One region of the Micromonospora sp. NPDC005291 genome, then DNA from elsewhere that is predicted to be linked to it. Evidence: riboswitches for the same ligand, from Rfam matches in the RefSeq annotation. Region 1 holds a riboswitch; the other holds the start of a gene.

The links. A riboswitch is a leader RNA that binds a small molecule or an ion and turns the genes downstream of it on or off. The one in region 1 is predicted to bind thiamine pyrophosphate.
Region 2: another riboswitch for thiamine pyrophosphate. It lies ahead of thiE (thiamine phosphate synthase); the one in region 1 lies ahead of ABZT18_RS31510 (ECF transporter S component).

The regions. Positions count from the first base shown of each region.
Region 1 covers NZ_JBEXGR010000045.1:3,103-11,570, reverse strand. Annotated here, with positions in the region: gene ABZT18_RS31535 (acyl-CoA dehydrogenase family protein) at 1-815, opposite strand, end outside; gene ABZT18_RS31530 (DUF6328 family protein) at 1,020-1,520, opposite strand; gene ABZT18_RS31525 (SIS domain-containing protein) at 1,646-2,395, opposite strand; gene ABZT18_RS31520 (AAC(3) family N-acetyltransferase) at 2,392-3,198, opposite strand; gene ABZT18_RS31515 (alpha/beta fold hydrolase) at 3,228-4,058, opposite strand; TPP riboswitch at 4,166-4,270, shown strand; gene ABZT18_RS31510 (ECF transporter S component) at 4,347-4,934, shown strand; gene ABZT18_RS31505 (ABC transporter ATP-binding protein) at 5,067-6,506, shown strand; gene ABZT18_RS31500 (energy-coupling factor transporter transmembrane component T) at 6,503-7,303, shown strand; gene ABZT18_RS31495 (hypothetical protein) at 7,489-7,884, opposite strand; gene ABZT18_RS31490 (MTH1187 family thiamine-binding protein) at 8,178-8,468, shown strand, end outside.
Region 2 covers NZ_JBEXGR010000003.1:413,014-421,481, reverse strand. Annotated here, with positions in the region: gene ABZT18_RS06375 (ThuA domain-containing protein) at 1-4,455, opposite strand, end outside; TPP riboswitch at 4,767-4,876, shown strand; gene thiE (thiamine phosphate synthase) at 4,871-5,497, shown strand; gene thiO (glycine oxidase ThiO) at 5,494-6,687, shown strand; gene thiS (sulfur carrier protein ThiS) at 6,678-6,878, shown strand; gene ABZT18_RS06355 (thiazole synthase) at 6,875-7,654, shown strand; gene ABZT18_RS06350 (thiamine phosphate synthase) at 7,702-8,340, shown strand; gene thiD (bifunctional hydroxymethylpyrimidine kinase/phosphomethylpyrimidine kinase) at 8,429-8,468, shown strand, end outside.

The sequences.
Region 1 (8,468 bases):
TCGGCGGGCACGAACACGTCGTGGAACCGGGTGAGGCTGTTTTCGAGGCCGCGCAGGCCGATGAACTCGTTGCGCCGCTCCACGGTGATGCCCGCGCTGTCGCCGTCCACCACGAACGCGGTGATTCCACCCCGGCGGCCGGCGGTGGCCGGCACCCGGGCCATCACCACCAGCAGGGTGGCCACGATGCCGTTGGTGGCCCAGAGCTTCACCCCGTTGAGCCGGTAGCCGGTGCCGTCCTCGGTCGGCTCGGCGATGGTGGCCAGCCGGGCCGGGTCGGAGCCGACGTCCGGCTCGGTGAGCAGGAACGCGGACACCTCACCGGCGGCGAGCCGGGGCAGGAAGCGCTGCTTCTGCTCGGCGGTGCCGAACATCTTCAGCGGCTGCGGCACCCCGATCGACTGGTGCGCCGAGAGCAACGCGCCGATGGCCGGGCTGACCGAGCCGGCCAGCATCAGCGCCCGGCAGTAGTGCAGGTTGCTCAGCCCGAGCCCGCCGTACTTCCGGTCGATCTTCATGCCGAACGCGCCGAGGTCGGCCAGACCGTGGAACACCGAGTCCGGAATGGACGCGTCCCGCTCGATGGCCGCGCCGTCCACCTCGGAGGCGAGGAAGGCGCGGAACCGACCAAGGAACTCCTCGGCGCGGGCCACGTCGTCTGGATCGGACCGGGGCCACGGGTTGATCAGGTCGAGCCGGAACCGACCGAGGAACAGCTCCTTGCCGAAGCTGGGTCGGTCCCAGGTGGCCTCGCGAGCGGCCTCGGCGACCTGCCGGGCCTCCTTTTCGGAGACCTGCCCGGCTTCCGCCGGCATCGGAGCCGCGGCACCGGCGGTGCTGGGCGCGGCTTCGGAGTCGGGGTTGTCCGGTGCCGGTCGGCCGTCCTGCGTCGTGGTCACGGCTGCCCCCTCGAACCTCGGTGCGGCTGCGTCGGCATGCGCCCTCAACGCCACGCTACCCCCGGGTGTTACCCAGGGGTAGCGCTGCGTGAAGATCGAGTTTGTCGATGCCCGGTGCCGTCAGTTGGCGAGGGTCTCCGGGTCGTCGTCCTCGTCGTCGACGTCGTCCTCACCCCAGCTGCGTCGCGCGAACGGCAGGAGCATCCAGAAGGTGAGGAACCAGAGGCCGGTCAGGGCGCTGAGCAGGAAGGCGATCGGCCGGTCCAGCACGAAGTCGGTGATCAGCAGCACCGAGCTGACCATCGCGATCAGCATGAAGGCGAGGCCACCGGTGGCCATCCGGTGGGCGAACCGCACCAGCTCCGGCTTGCGGCCCTGCCGGAACAGCGCCCGGTGGAACGCCACCGGCGAGATGATCAGTGCCGTGGCGGCGGCCGCGGCGAGCAGCGCAACGATGTAGACATCCCGCTGGAATTCGCTGGTCCTGGTGAACCCGTTGCTGAAGGGCAGGGTGAGCAGGAAGGCGAAGAGGATCTGCACGCCGGTTTGTGCGACCCGCAACTCCTGCAACAGGTCGGCGAAGTTGCGCTGCCAGCGCTGCTTCTCGGTCTCCTTGGACACGCGCTACCTCCGGTGAGACGCTACTGCCGGCGGTCCCGCCCGCCGGCAGCAACGCCAATGCCCCACCCCGCCGAGCGCGAAACAAGTTCACGACATCTCCCCGGCCGCCCGCCGGACGGGTCGCCTCAGGAGCCGCGTCGGATCCGACCCGCGTACCGGGCCTCCAGCGCCGCGTTGTGCGCGTCACCGTCCGGGATGTTCGCCGACAGGTAGACCGGCGGCCGCTCCCCCGCCGCCAGCAACCGCGCCACCACCTCCACGGTGACCTGCTGGGCCAGCAGCGCCGCGGTGATCGAGGAGACCGCACCGACGGCACCGCCGCCGGGAAGCGGCAGCGTCGCGTCACCGTACGGCGCGCCGTTGTCGAGCACCACGTCGGCGAGATCGCTCAGCTTGCGCCCGGACGGGTGGCGGGAGGTCATCCGGCCCGAGTGCTGTGCCGAGGTGATCGCCACCAGCCCGTGGCCGCGCTCCTTGACCAGGCTGGCGAACTCCACCATCGCGCCGTTGACCCCGGAGTTCGAGGCGAGCACGAAGACGTCGGTGGGCCGCACCGGGGCCAGCTCGTAGAGGCGGTGCGCGACGGCCGGGTCCCGTTCCAGCATCGGGCCGAGCCGCTCGGCCGGTTCGCCGCCGAGCAGCACCAGGTCGCGTAGCGCGATCCGGTTGGTCGGCACCAGACCGCCCGCCCGGCCGGCGATCTCCATCGCGAGGGCCTCCGAGTGGCCGGTGCCGAACGCGTGCACCACGCCGTCGGCGCGCACCCCGTCGGCGATCAGGTCGGCAGCTCGTCCCACCGCCTCCCGCTGACTGGCGGCCACCCGGCCGATCGTCTCGGTCACCACGGTCAGATAGTCCTCGGCACTCACCGTCATGCGTCCTCCGTCGTCCGGTTTCGGGCCAGCCAGCGCACCGCGAAGTCGACCGCCGCCCGCTGGCGCATCAACCTGCCGGACCCGACGCCCACCGAGCCGGTGCGAACCGCCCCGGTGGCCTCCAGGTCCGTGCCCAACGCGCCGAAGTCGTCCGCGTCGAGCCGTACGTCCTGCCACCACACCCATTCGCGGCCACCGTCGGCGGTGCGCACCGCGGCACCGATCCGCTCACGGGGCGAGCCCAGGCAGCGGTACTCGGCCAGGTGCAGCGAGGTGCTCGCGGAGTGGTCCACACCGAGCAGCAACACGTCGGCGTCCAGGTCGTAGAGCCGGGCCAGCGGGGAGCCCTCGCCGAGCATGTCGATCAGGGTGTGCCCGGCCACCACCTGCTCGGCGGCCGGCCCGAGCGCGGCGAACGACACCTGCGGATGGGAGCTGCGCATGGCACCGGGCCAGCCGCGGACCGTCTCGGCGAGCACACCCATGTACCGGCTCGGCGTGACCGACGGGTCGAAGCCCGGCATCTCCGAGCGGATCAGCGGCCACCAGTCCGCCGGCACCGGTGGGTTACGCCACTGCGCCGGATCGCTGTTGTCCGGCGTATGGGTGGGCACCACGATCGTGCCGTCCGGGCCCAGCGCGTCGCGCAGGGCGAGCACCACCGCGTGCGGCCCGCCGCTGATGAAGCCCAGCGGACGCAGCGCGGCGTGCACCAGCAGCGTCGCGCCGGGGCGTACGCCCAGCAGGCGCAGCTGCGCGGCGAGGGAGCGCCGGGTGCCCAAGCCGCTGGCGTCCGTCGTCACGGTGGCCCTCCCTCGCTGACCTGCACGGCTCAGGCCGTTCCGCCGGCTCGGGCCAGGATCGCCTCGGCGAGCAGGCCGGGCGCCGCGTCCGGGATCCAGTGACTCACCCCGGTCAGCTGCACGAAGCGGTAGTCCCCGGTGACGTTCGCCGCGCACGCCTCGGCGGCGGTCCGGCCGATGGCGACGTCCCGGTCACTCCAGACGTACGTGGTGGGCACCGCGACCGGGCCGACGGCGGCCAGGTCGGCGCGGGACATCGCCCGGTACCAGTTCAGGGCGACAGTGAGCGCCCCCGGCTCGCGCATCGGGTTGGCGTAGCGGTCCACCCGGGACGCGTCGCCCACCCCACCGAGCAGCTTGCGCAGCGCGGTCGCGTTCCAGGCCAGCAGCACCTTCTCCGCCTTGCCCGGCTTGCGGAACAGCGCAATGTACGACGAGCGGGCCTTCTGCTGACCGTCGGTGGCCAGGGCGTGCGCCATGGCCGCCGGATGCGGCACGGACACCCCGGTCAGCGTGCGGACCCGATCGGGGTGCTGGGCAGCCACCGCCCAGGCCACGATCGCGCCCCAGTCGTGGCCGACCAGGTGCACGGCGTCCAACCCGAGGGCGTCGAGCACGGCCACGACATCGGCGACCAGCTCGGGAATCCGGTAGTCGGCTACCGCCGTCGGCCGGGCGCCCGGCGAGTATCCGCGCTGGTCCAGCGCGTACGTGCGCAGCCCGCCCGCGTGCAGCGCCGGCACCACGTCGTCCCATTCGCCGCTGTGCTGAGGGAAACCGTGCAGCAGCAGGACGGGTACGCCGTCCGCAGGACCGCCGGTTGTTACCTCGAACGTGAAACCTCGCGCGTCGACCCGCATGATCGGAAGCGTACCCAGCCGACGACGAGCCGGGTGCTCCCCGCAGGTCAGGCGGATGCCCTCCTGGGCCAGCAGCCCGGTCGGTGCTAGCGTCAGCGAGACAACTTCACATCCGACAGGGGAGCGCACAGCGCTGAGAGTGCGGGCACGCCCGCAGACCCTCGAACCTGATCTGGGTAATGCCAGCGCAGGGAGTTCGGTCGACCTCCAGCCGCGCCGCCGTCCGGTGCCACCGGGCGTGCGGCGTGCGTCTTCTCCTGGTTCTTGTCACTTGAACTGGGAGCAAACATGGACAACACCACCAACCGTTGGCGGACCATCGACATCGTGGTCGCCTCGGTGATCGCGGTCGCCTTCGGCGTCATCTTCTGGGCCTGGGGCCTGATCTGGAGTGCCACCGAGGGTGCGTTCGCCTTCTTCCCGCCGGCGCAGACGCTGCTCTACGGCGTCTGGCTGATGCCGGCCGTGATCGGCGGTCTGGTCATCCGCAAGCCCGGCGCCGCGCTCTACTGCGAGACGGTGGCCGCGGTCCTCTCCGCGCTGCTGGGCAGCCAGTGGGCCGGCACGGTGATCCCGCAGGGCATCGTGCAGGGCATCGGGGCCGAGTTGGCGTTCGCCGCCTTCCGGTACCGGTCGTTCCGCCTGCCGACCGCAGTGCTGGCCGGCGCGTTGACCGGTCTCAGCGCCGCGCTGTTCGACTTCTTCATCTGGAACGTCGACTACGCGCTGACCGACTACCGCATCCCGTACGCGCTGCTCACCATCGTCAGCGCCACCGTGATCGCCGGTGCCGGCGGCTGGTTGCTGACCCAGGCCCTGGCCAAGACCGGCGTCCTGGACCGCTTCCCGGTAGCCCGGGACCGCGCCCTGATCTGACCCACCTGGCCGCGTTGATCAAGAGGTTTTCGTCAACGGGAAGCGATTTTCTGACGCGAACCTCTTGATCAACGAACGGGATGCGGCCGGCGGGGACCGGGTGGGGGCGAGAGGGAATGGGGGTGGGGGTTGGTGGGCGGGGTACTGCTGCGGGGGTTCGGGTGGCGGCACGCTGGGCGGCGTAACTGGGCTGTGCGCGGGGTTGATCTGCGGGTCGAGGCTGGGGAGCGGGTTCTGCTGCTCGGGCCTTCGGGGGCCGGCAAGAGCACCCTGCTCAGCGCGCTGGCCGGGCTGCTGCCTGAGGACTCCGGCGAGCAGGAGGGCACCGTCGAGATCGACGGGCTCGACCCGCGCAAGGGGCGCGAACGGGTCGGCATCGTCTTCCAGGACCCGGAGACCCAACTGGTGATGGCCCGCTGCGGTGACGACGTCGCGTTCGGCCTGGAGAACCGGGGCGTTCCGGCCGACGAGATCTGGCCCCGGGTGGACGAGGCACTGCGCCGGGTCGGCTTCCCGTACTCCCGGGACCGCAACACCGCCGCGCTCTCCGGCGGCGAGCAGCAACGCCTCGCCCTGGCCGGCGCGCTGGCCCTGCGCCCCGCCCTGCTGCTGCTCGACGAGCCGACCGCCAACCTCGATCCCGCCGGTGCCGACCTGGTCCGGCAGGCCGTGGCCGGCGCACTGGACGCCGACACCACGCTGATCCTGGTCGAACACCGGGTGACCGAGGCACTGCCGCTGGTCGACCGGGTGGTCGTCCTGGAGCCGGGCGGCGGCGTCCGAGCGGACGGTACGCCGGCGGCGGTCTTCGCCGCACACGGTGCCACCCTGGCCGCCGAGGGCGTGTGGGTGCCCGGTCACCCGGTCGCGCCCCGGCCGGCCACCGCCGCTCCCGAAGAACTCCTGCTCACCGCCGACCGGCTCGGCCTGCCGCCCCGGCTGGGCTCCACCGACCTGGGGGTACGCGCCGGCGAGGCACTCGCCGTACGCGGACCCAACGGCGCCGGCAAGTCCACCCTGGCGTTGCTGCTCGGCGGGCTCCTCCGTCCGGGCACCGGAAGGGTCACCGCGTCCGCCGAGCTGGCCGGGCCGGATCACCGCAGTCCCCCGCACCGTTGGCGAGCGCCCGCGCTGGCCCGGCGGATCGGCTCGGTCTTCCAGGATCCGGAGCACCAATTCGTCACCAGCACCGTCTTCGACGAGCTGGCGCTCGGCCCGCGCCGGACCGGTCAACCCGAGGCGGCCGTCAAGGAGACCGTGGCCGGGCTGCTGGAGCGGCTGCGACTGGCCCGGCTCGCCGCCGCCAACCCGTACACCCTCTCGGGTGGTGAGGCGCGGCGGCTGAGCGTGGCGACCGCCCTGGCCACGGCGCCCCGCCTGCTGATCTGCGACGAACCCACCTTCGGCCAGGACCGGCGGACCTGGCGGGAGTTGGTCGACCTCTTCGCCGACCTGCGGGACGCCGGGCACGGCGTGGTCGCGGTCACCCACGACGCGGATTTCGTCGCGGCGCTCGCCGACCGCACCGTCACCCTCGAGCGGACCGTGACCGACCCGGACGGCACCCGATGATCAGCATTGAGCCGGTCGCCGCGCCCGATGCGCCGTTGGCCCGTCGTAACCCGGTGGCGAAGGTCGCCGCCGCGCTGGTCTTCTCATTCACCCTGCTGGCCACCCTCGACCCGGTGGCCCCGGCGATCGCCATCGCGCTCGAACTCGCCGTGCTGCCCCTGTTCGGCATCCGCTACCGGGTGCTGGCCCGGCGCGCGTGGCCACTGCTACTCAGTGCCGCCGGCATCCTGGTCACTTTGGTGCTCTTCGCCGCCGACCGGTCCGGCCGGGTCCTGCTGGACGTGGGGCCGGTGCTGGTGAGCACCGGCGTGCTGCTCACCGCGCTCGGCCTGGTGCTGCGGGTGTTCGCGGTGGCCCTGCCCGGTGTGATCGTCTTCGCGACCACCGACCCCACCGACCTGGCCGACGCGTTGATCCAGAACGTGAAGGCGCCGGCCCGGTTCGCCATCGGGGCACTGGCCGCGTTCCGGCTGGTGCCGCTACTCGGTCAGGAATGGCAGATGATCAGCATGGCTCGGCGGGCGCGGGGAGTCGACGCGGGACGCAACCCGGTGGCGAAGCTGCGGCTGTTCGCCTCCACCGCGTTCGCGCTGCTGGTCGGGGCGATCCGCCGGGGCACCCGGCTGGCCGTCGCGATGGACGCGCGGGGCTTCGACGGCGACACGCCTCGGACCGTGGCCCGCCGCCAGCGCTTCGACCGCGCCGACGGGCTGCTCATCGCCGGGGCGGTCGCCCTGGCCGGCGCCGCCCTGACAACAAGCGTGCTACTCGGCACCTTCCGCCCCCTGATCAGCTAACTCCCGCCCACCCGGCGCCCCGCAGCGAACCTGTCCGCACCGCACCGCACCGGGCCGGCATGATCCACACAACATCGGGGATGTTGCTGCATCACTGGGCGGTGAGGCAGCAACATCCCCGATATTGCGACCACCGTCCGCGGCGCCGGGACAGCGCGGCGGTGCGGCGGGACGGGACGGGACGGTCAGCTGCGGCGGAAGGCGTAGCGGCGGGTCTGGCCGGCTTGTTGGCTACGGCCGCCAGCCGAGCGGTTCCCGCCCCCCTGAGGGGGTCCGGCCGTCGGTGCCGTCGGCGGCTTCGCCGCCTTCGGCAGATCAGCCACCACCGGCGCGTCGACTACTGCCGGCACGTCAACCGACGGCGTCGGCTCACCCAGCACCGCCCCCGGCAACGCCGGCTCAACCACCGCTGCCGGCAGCACGGGCTCAACCAACACCGCCGGCAGCGCAGGTTTGACCGCGAGGTCGAGGTCGAGGTCGGGGCGGATTGGTTGGAGCGGGCCGTGGCCGGCCGCCGGGTCGGTGCCGAGCGGCGTTGCTCTGGGGGTACGGGACTTCTTCGGGTTACGCCTGGCAGGCATCCGGGCCTCCTTCGGTGCCGATCCGTCACCGCCGGTCCCGCGCTCCGGCGGTCGGTCGGGTCGGCTGGTGACCGCCGCAGCGCGACGGTCGAACGGGGAAGGGACTGCTCACCGGGGTCGGGCAGCGCCAGCACCGCGCAACGGCGGGTGGGAGATGCGGGACGCCCGGGAGCGCACGGTCCGCGACGCGGGGCGGCGGGCCGGCTCGGAGAAAGGGCGTCAGTTACGCATGCCCGCACGCTATCGGGTGGGCGTACGTCGGCGCAGCCAATTTTCCTGGCACCATCGACGGCATGCTGATCGCTTTCTCGGTAACCCCGCTCGGTGTCGGTGAGGCCGTCGGTGACCTGGTCGCCGAGGCGGTGCGGGTGGTCCGCGACTCGGGCCTGCCCAACCGCACCGATGCCATGTTCACCACTGTCGAGGGTGAGTGGGACGAGGTGATGGCGGTGGTCAAGCGGGCGGTCGACGTGGTGGCCGCGCAGGCGCCGCGGGTGAGCGTGGTGCTCAAGGCCGACATCCGGCCGGGAGTGACCGATGCGCTCACCTCGAAGGTGGCACACGTGGAGGATCGCCTGTCCCAG
Region 2 (8,468 bases), on a different contig from region 1:
CTGCGGGTTCTGCACCGTCCCGGCGATCTCGCTGCGGAACTCGATCCGCCGCGTCACCGTCTGGCCGGCCTGGTTGTCCGCGATGAAGTCGAACTTCAGGTAGTTGTCGTCGTCGGCCTGCACGAGCAGACCGGCCTGCTGGTACTGCTCGTTCAGCAGGCTGCCGTCGACCTTCGTCTCCAGGGTCCAGTCGCCGGACGGCGCGGTCTGGAGGATGAAGTTCTTCGGCCCGGTGTTGTCGGTGCCGTAGATGTCACCGTTGGGCACGTCGATCCGCAGCGCGCCACCGGTGACCCGGTAACCCGTCGGGTCCTCCCGCAGGATCGCGTCCCACCGGCACTTGTCCAGCGAGCCGCCGGTGAACTCGTCCGACGGATCGACCGGCCCGGCCGGGGCGTCCGGCGTGACCCGGAACGAGTCGAAGGCCGCGTCGACCACCGGTGCCTCGGTGCCGCCGTTGAGCGCGAAGACCCCGATCCGTGGGTTGGTGATGCCGGCGAGCTCGGCCGATCGGCCGACCGGGGTGAAGGTCTGTCCGTCGCCCGAGGCGGACGCGGTCAGGTTCGTCCCGTCGCTGGTGATCCGCAGGTACACGGTGTCACCCGCCGGTGCGGCGGCGCTGTCGGCGGCATCGTTGCGCGGCGTGGCGGCCGTCTCCCGGATGAACTCCACCCGCCGACTGCCGTTGTACAGCAGGTCGAGCTTGGCGTAGTTGTCGTCGTCGCCGTACACGAGCACGCCAGCCTGCTGGTAGTTGGCCGTCACCGGCAGGGTGACCTTGGTGGTCATCTCCCAGGCGCCGGTCGGGGCCGCCTGGAGCACCAGGTTGGTGGCATCGTTGCGAGCGCCGTAGAGGTCGCCCACCCCCGTGGGCAGCCGCAGCGCGCCGCCACTGACCGAGTAGAGCTGGTTTTCCCGGACCACGCTGGTCCACCGGCCCTTGTCGAGGCTGGTGCCGTTGAAGTCGTCCGAACGTGCCCCGAAGCAGGACGTGTCGGGCGCGTCCACCCGCACCGGCACCGCGGCGTAGGCCTTGGCACCCTTGCTGTCGGTCACCGTGAGGGTGGCCGTGAAGGTGCCCGGGCTGGTGTAGGTGTGGCTGGCGTCCAGGGTGGCCGCCGTGCCTCCGTCACCGAAGTCCCAGGCGTACGTCAGAGGGGTGTCCCCCTCGGCGTCGGTGGCCGTGCCGTCGAAGGCGACGGTGACCGGCGCGGTGCCGGTGGCCGGGGTGGCGGTGGCGCTGACCACCGGCGGCGCGTTCTCGGTGACGCCGCGGCCGACGAAGTCCATCCAGTTGACGTTGAACAGCGAGCCTGTCCCGCCGTTCGGATCGCGGGCCAGGAAGTACAGCGAGCCGCTTGCGGCACCGGTGACCGGCGCGCTCACGTCCGTGTACGTCTGCCACGCGCCGGTCGCCGGCACGGTGGCCGTGGCGACCACCGGTCCGTCAACCGCGCCCGCGCGGACCTCGATCCGACCGCCAGCGGCGGCCGAGGCGGCCCGGAACCGGATCTCGGTGATGTTGGTCAGGTCCGCCGGAGCGACCGACCACCAGTCGCCGTCCTCGATGAACGCGATGTTCTGGCCGCCGCCGGCGGTGTCGGCGCCGGTCTCCCGCTGCACACCGGCGTCTCCGCCGCCGGTGCTCACCGGCGCACGCCCGGTGGCGGTGAAGTACTCGGCCTGCTTCTGCTTGGGCTGAAGGATCTCGATGGCCCGGCCGGTGAGCGGGCCGGACCCGCCAGCGCCGCCGTCGTCGGTGTAGGTGGCCTCGAAGACCGCGAAGACGTTCGCCTCGGCGCCGTGCCCGGAGGCGAGTGACGTCTGGACGGTGCCGGTGCAGCCGGTGTGCTGCTCCAGCGGGTGGGCGTGCTCGTCGTGACCGAGCAGCACCTGCAGCTGCACCCGGTCGCAGTCGATCTGCCCGTCCTCCGGGTCGGTCGCCTTGATCGTGTAGCGGACCTGGTCACCCCAGTTGAAGAAGCCTCCGTCCGGCGGGAACTCGATGGTTACCGTCGGCGCGGTGTTGCCCACGGTGACCGGCACGTTGGCCACCGCGGTACGGCCCTTCGGGTTGGTGACGGTGAGTTGGGCGGTGAAGCTGCCCGCCGTCGCGTACGTGTGCGTCGGGTTGGCCTCGGTCGAGGTCTGCCCGTCGCCGAAGGTCCAGGCGTAGGTGAGCGTGCCACCGTCCGGGTCGCGAGAGCCGGCGCTGGAGAAGGTGACCGTCAACGGGGCGGGCCCCGAGGTCGGGGTGGCGGCCGCCACCGCGATGGGCGCGCGGTCACCGGCGGTGTAGTCGATCCGGTAGATGCCGGAGTCGTCGTTGTTGCCGCCGAAGCCAGTGCCCCACTCGATCAGGTACAGCGCGCCGTCCGGGCCGAACTCGAAGTCCATCGGCCGGACCATGCTCATCCCGGTGAGCAACTGGTTGATGTCCACCAACGACTTACCGTCGGCGGTCAGCTGCATCGTGTACATCTTCGACTGGTTCCACTCGCCGAGCAGCGCCTTGCCGTCGTAGTAGGCCGGCCACTTGCGGTTGGAGTTGAGGTCCGCGTCGTACCGGTAGACCGGGCCGCCCATCGGGGCGCCGCCGCCGCCGATCTCCGGGTACCGCGCGTCACCGGCGTACCCGTAGTCGACGGTCGCCGGAACGACCGGCGGGAGGTTGGTCAGGCCGGTGTTGTTGGGCGAGTTGTTCACCGGCGCCGCGCAGTCGAACTTCGCGCCGCTCGGGCCGGACGGGAACGTGTAGTCGTTGTACGCCTCGTTCGTCCCCGTGCAGTACGGCCAGCCGTAGTTGCCGGGGGTGACGACGTTCCACTCGACCAGGCCCCGTGGGCCCCGGGTCGGGTTGTCCGCGTTGGCGTCCGGGCCGTAGTCCGCGACGTACAGCGTGTTGGTCTTCGGGTCCGTGCCGATCCGGAACGGGTTGCGGAAGCCCATCGCGTAGATCTCGGGACGGGTCTTCTCGGTGCCCGGCGCGAAGAGGTTGCCCGATGGGACGGTGTACGTCCCGTCGTCCTCCGGGTGGATCCGGATCACCTTGCCGCGCAGGTCGTTGGTGTTGGCGGAGGTGCGCTGCGAGTCGTAGTCCTGGCGGCCCGGCCGCTCGTCGAGCGGCGAGTACGCGCTCGACTCGAACGGGTTGGTGTTGTCACCGGTGGCCAGGTAGAGGTTGCCCGCGCCGTCGAAGGTCATGCTGCCGCCGGCGTGGCAGCAGGTGTTGCGCTGGGTGTCGACCCGCAGCACCTGCTTCTCACTGGCCGGGTCGATGGTGTCGCCGGTCACGGTGAACCGGGACAGCAGGTTGCGGGTGACCCCGTCGTTCGGGGCGTAGTAGAGATACACCCACTTGTTGGTGGCGAAGCCCGGGTCGAGCCGGATGCCGATGAGGCCGTCCTCGTTGCCGGTGAAGACGTCCAGGTCGACGGCGGTGACGGTGCTGCCGGTGTCCGGCTTGACGATCTGCACGCGACCGTCGCGCTCGATGTAGAAGACCCGCCCGTCGGGGGCGATGTCCAGCTCCATCGGGTTGCTGGTGTTGCTGTCCAGCGTGACCTTCTCGAAGTTCGCGGTCTTCGAGGCGCCGCAGTCGCCAGCCGCGACACCGGCCGCGGTCTGGATGCCACCGAGCAGGTGGGAGAGGAACTCGGGCTCGGCGTACGACTCCCGGGTGTGCCCGCCTCCGGTGTACCAGGATCGGCCACCGTCGAAGTCCTGGCACCAGGCGATCGGGTGGTCGGCACCCATCGCGCCGGCCCCCGCGGTGTAGCTCTTCTCGTCCAGGCTGGCCAGCACGTGCACGTCCGGCCGGGGGTTGGTCTGGTAGTTGTACCACTCGTCGAACCGGGACCAGCGGTCCGGCAGCTCGGCCGTGGACGGGTGGGCGTGGTCCTCCACCTTGACCGTGGCCTGCTGGTTCGCCGGGTGGTTGGCGAAGTACGCGCCGACCAGATCGCCGTACCAGGCCCAGCTGTACTCGGTGTCCGACGCGGCGTGGATGCCGACGTAACCGCCACCGGCACGGACGTAGCGCTCGAACGCCGCCTGCTGCTCGGCGTCGAGGACGTCACCGGTGGTGGAGAGCCAGATCACCGCCTTGTACTTCGCCAGGTTGGCGTCGCTGAATGCGGCGCCGTCCTCGGAGTTGTCCACGGTGAATCCGTTGGCGGCACCGAGCTGTTGGATGGCGGCGACCCCGGTGGGGATGGAGTCGTGCCGGAAGCCGGCGGTCTTGGAGAAGACGAGGACGGAGAAGGGATCGTCGGCGGCCTTTGCCGGCTTCGGCACCACCTGGGTGACCGGGGCTGCGGCGGGCGCCTCTCGCGGGGGGACCTGCGCGGCGGCCGGAGCCGCCTGCGCGGGCATGCCGAACAGGGTCGTCGAGGCGACAGCCAGGGAGATCAGAGTCGCGGTGATGGGTACGCGGGCACGACGAGAACGGGGCACGCCGCCTCCTATGTCGCAGTGGACAGGGATCGCGGGGCCGGCTCGCCGAAGACCGTCCCGGATGGAGCCGGTGGTGACACCGTGCCAGGGTGCCCACACCAGCATTTTGTCGAATCGCTAAACAAATTAATTCGACTTGCTCAATGTCGGGCAAGATGCGGGCGGGTAACGGTTCTGCAACGGCAGGCGACAAACCGATCAGGACCACATGAAGTGCCCCAGGTTTCTCGCTCTTTTCGGCGCGGCCCGGCCCACCGGCCGCCGCCGAACCACGCCTTGGCAGACCGGCGGATCTGTCGTACGGTGACACGCAAGTAACCCACGGGAGTCCGGTGTACCGGGCTGAGAGGGGGGCTGACAGCCCCCGACCGTCGAACCTGATCCGGGTAATGCCGGCGCAGGGAGGAGCGTTGCCGTGCCGTCCCTAGGACGACTGCATCTGATCACCGACACCCGACCGGGGCGGGACCCACTCACCGTGGTCCGGGCCGCCCTCACGGCGGCCCGCGCCGACCTCGTGGTGCAGGTCCGGGTCGAGGATTCCGCCACCGACCGCGAGGCGTACGACCTGGCCCGGCGGGTGCTGGCGCTCTGCACGCCGTACGGGGCGACCTGCCTGGTCAACGACCGGTTGCACGTGGCGCTGGCAGTGGGCGCCGCCGGCGGGCACGTCGGAGCGGACGACCTGCCGGTCGCCGCCGCCCGCCGGGTGCTCGGCCCCACCGGCGTGCTGGGAGCCACCGCCCGCGCGCCGGGAACGGCGACCGAGGCCGTCACGGCGGGCGCCAGCTACCTGGGCGTCGGGCCGTGCCACACCACCAGCACCAAGTCCGGCCTGCCGGACCCGATCGGCGCCGCGGGGGTACGCGCGGTCACCGATGCCGTCGACGTGCCGGTCATCGCGATCGGCGGAGTGACCGCCGCCCGGGTGCCGGCTCTCCGAGCCGCCGGGGCGTACGGCGTGGCGGTCGTCGGTGCCCTCTCCGCTGCCGCCGACCCGGCGCGGGCGACCGCCGAGCTGATCGAGGCCCTGACGTGCTGACCGGCCGGTTCCCGTCACCGCGATCGAGCGACCGGGCCCGGCCGGACGTGGCGGTGGTGGGGGCGGGGCCGATCGGGCTGGCGATCGCCTGGCGCTGCGCCGCCCGTGGGCTGCGGGTGGCGGTGCACGATCCGGCGTCCGGCTCGGGGGCGTCGGCGGTGGCCGCCGGCATGCTCTCCCCGGTCGCCGAGGCGTACTTCGGTGAGCGGCAGCTGACCGGACTGCTGCTGGCGTCCGCCGCCCGCTGGCCGGAGTTCGCCGCCGAGCTGGCCGAGGCGACCGGCGCCGAGATTGGCTACCGCACCGAGGGCACCCTGATGGTCGGGCTGACCAGCGACGACCTGGCCGAGGCCCGCCGGCTCTGGGCGTACCAGCAGGGTTTGGGCCTGCCCGTGACCCCTCTGCGCCCCAGCGAGCTGCGCGACCGCGAGCCGGCGCTCGCCCCACGGGTGCGCGGCGGCGCGCTCGCGCCCACCGACCACCAGGTCGACCCCCGATTGCTGGTGCCCGCGCTGCGGACGGCCGCGCAGCGGGCCGGCGCGGTGCTCGTACCGCAAGCGGTTCACCACCTGTCCGACGTGGACGCACGGATCACCGTGGTCGCCGCCGGCTGCGGGGCCGCCGCACTCACCAGCCTGCCCGTGCGGCCGGTGAAGGGCCAGATCCTCCGGCTACGCGCGCCCGATGGCGGCGCGCCGGGCTTCCGACACGTGATCCGGGGGTACGCCGACGGCGAACCCGTCTACCTGGTGCCCCGCGCCGACGGCGAGGTCGTGCTCGGCGCGACGGTCGAGGAGCGGCCGGACACCACGGTCACCGCCGGTGCCGTGCAGCGCCTGCTCCGCGCCGGCGTCGACCTGCTGCCCGAGCTGGCCGAGTACGACCTGGTCGAGGCGATCGCCGGGCTGCGCCCGGGCACCCCGGACAACGCGCCCATCCTCGGGCCGCTGCCCGGCCGGCCCGACGTCCTGGCCGCCACCGGGCACCACCGGCACGGCATCGTGCTCACCCCGATCACCGCCGACCTGATCGCCGACCTGGTGCTCACCGGCGTACCCGACCCGCTGCTCGCGCCCTTCGGGCCCGAACGGTTCCCTGCCGGCGCTACGGCCGGGTCTGGTGCGGCCGGGCCTGGTGCGGCCGGGTCGGGCGGACCTGAACCGACGATGGAGGGGGACCGGTGGAGTTGACGGTGAACGGGGCCGGACGCAGCGTCCCCGGTGGTGCGTCGGTGGCGGACCTGGTCCGCGAGATGGTGCCTGAGCAGCGTGGGGTGGCGGTCGCGGTCAACGGCGAGGTGGTTCCCCGGGCAGCATGGCCGGCCACGGTGCTGCGCGACGGCGACCTGGTCGAGGTGCTCACCGCGGCGCAGGGCGGGTGAGCGGCGTGCCCTTCGAGCTGGGTGGGGTGACGTTCACCTCGCGGTTGATCCTCGGCACCGGCGGCGCCGCGAACCTGCACGTGCTGGAGCAGGCGATCCGGGCCTCCGGCACCGAGCTGGTCACCCTCGCGCTGCGCCGGGTGGGCACGGCACCGGGCTCAACCGGCGGCCTGCTGGAGCTGCTGGACCGGTGCGGGGTACGGCTGCTGCCGAACACCGCCGGCTGCCACACCGCGACCGAGGCGGTGAAGGTGGCCCGGCTGACCCGGGACGCGTTCGACACCGAATGGATCAAGCTGGAGGTGATCGGCGACGAGCGGACGCTGCTGCCCGACGGGGTGGAGCTGCTGCGCGCCGCCGAGGAGCTGGTCGCCGACGGTTTCACCGTCCTGCCGTACACCAGCGACGACCCGGTGCTCGCCCGCCGGCTCGCCGACGTGGGCTGCGCCGCGGTGATGCCAGCCGGCTCACCGATCGGTTCGGGGCTCGGCATCGGCAACCCGCACCACATCCGGCTCATCCGTCAGGGTGTGGACGTGCCGGTGATCCTCGACGCCGGCATCGGCACCGCCTCCGACGCGGCCCTGGCCATGGAGTTGGGCTGCGACGCGGTGCTGCTGGCGAGCGCGGTAACCCGGGCCGCGGACCCGGTGGCGATGGCGACCGCGATGCGCTACGCCGTCGAGGCGGGCCAGCTGGCCGCAGGTGCCGGCCGGATCGCCCGTCGCTTCCACGCGCTTGCCTCCACCTCGGACGAGGGGAGACCCGACCTGTGACCCCCACCCCACCCCCGTCGGGCGTCGTGGTGTTGACGGATCGGCTGATGGCACGGAGAGGGCTTGAACTGGTCGTGGCGAGGGCTGTGGCCGGGGGAGTGCGCTGGGTGGTGCTGCGGGAGAAGGACCTGCCCCGCGCCGAGCGCGCCGCCCTCGCGGCCGACCTGCGCGCGATCCTCGTCGACGTCGGCGGAACCCTCATCGTGGCCGGCCCCGACCCGCTCGACGGCGATGCCGTCCACCTGCCCGCCGCCGGCCCGTACCCGCCGCCGACCCACGCGCTCGTCGGCCGCTCCTGCCACGACCACACCGAGCTGGACCGGATCACCACCGAGCACTACGCCACCGTCTCCCCGGTCTACCCCACCAGGACAAAACCCGGCTACGGCCCACCCCTCGGACCAAGCGGCCTGCAAAAGCTGGTCGAGACCAGGCCCGTACCGGTGCTGGCGCTCGGCGGAGTGGAAACACCAGAACAGGTAACGGCCTGCGTCCAAGCAGGAGCCACCGGAGTAGCAGTGCTGGGCGCACTCATGCGAGCCCAAGACCCGTGTGCGGTAGCCGCCACCCTGACCAGCGCCTATGCCGAGGCGGTCACCCCTGAGCATCTCCAAGCCCGCCGGAGGCACCCAGGTCCCCACGACGGGGGCTGCGGCCGACCGTGCCCACGCAGGGATCAAGCCTGACCGCCCGGAGTGGGCACGGTCGGCCGCAGCCCCAAACCGCAACCAGAAACGGCCCGCCGCACCCCCCAACCGCAACCAAAGAGGAAAGATGACCCCGCGCACACTCCTCACCATCGCCGGCTCGGACT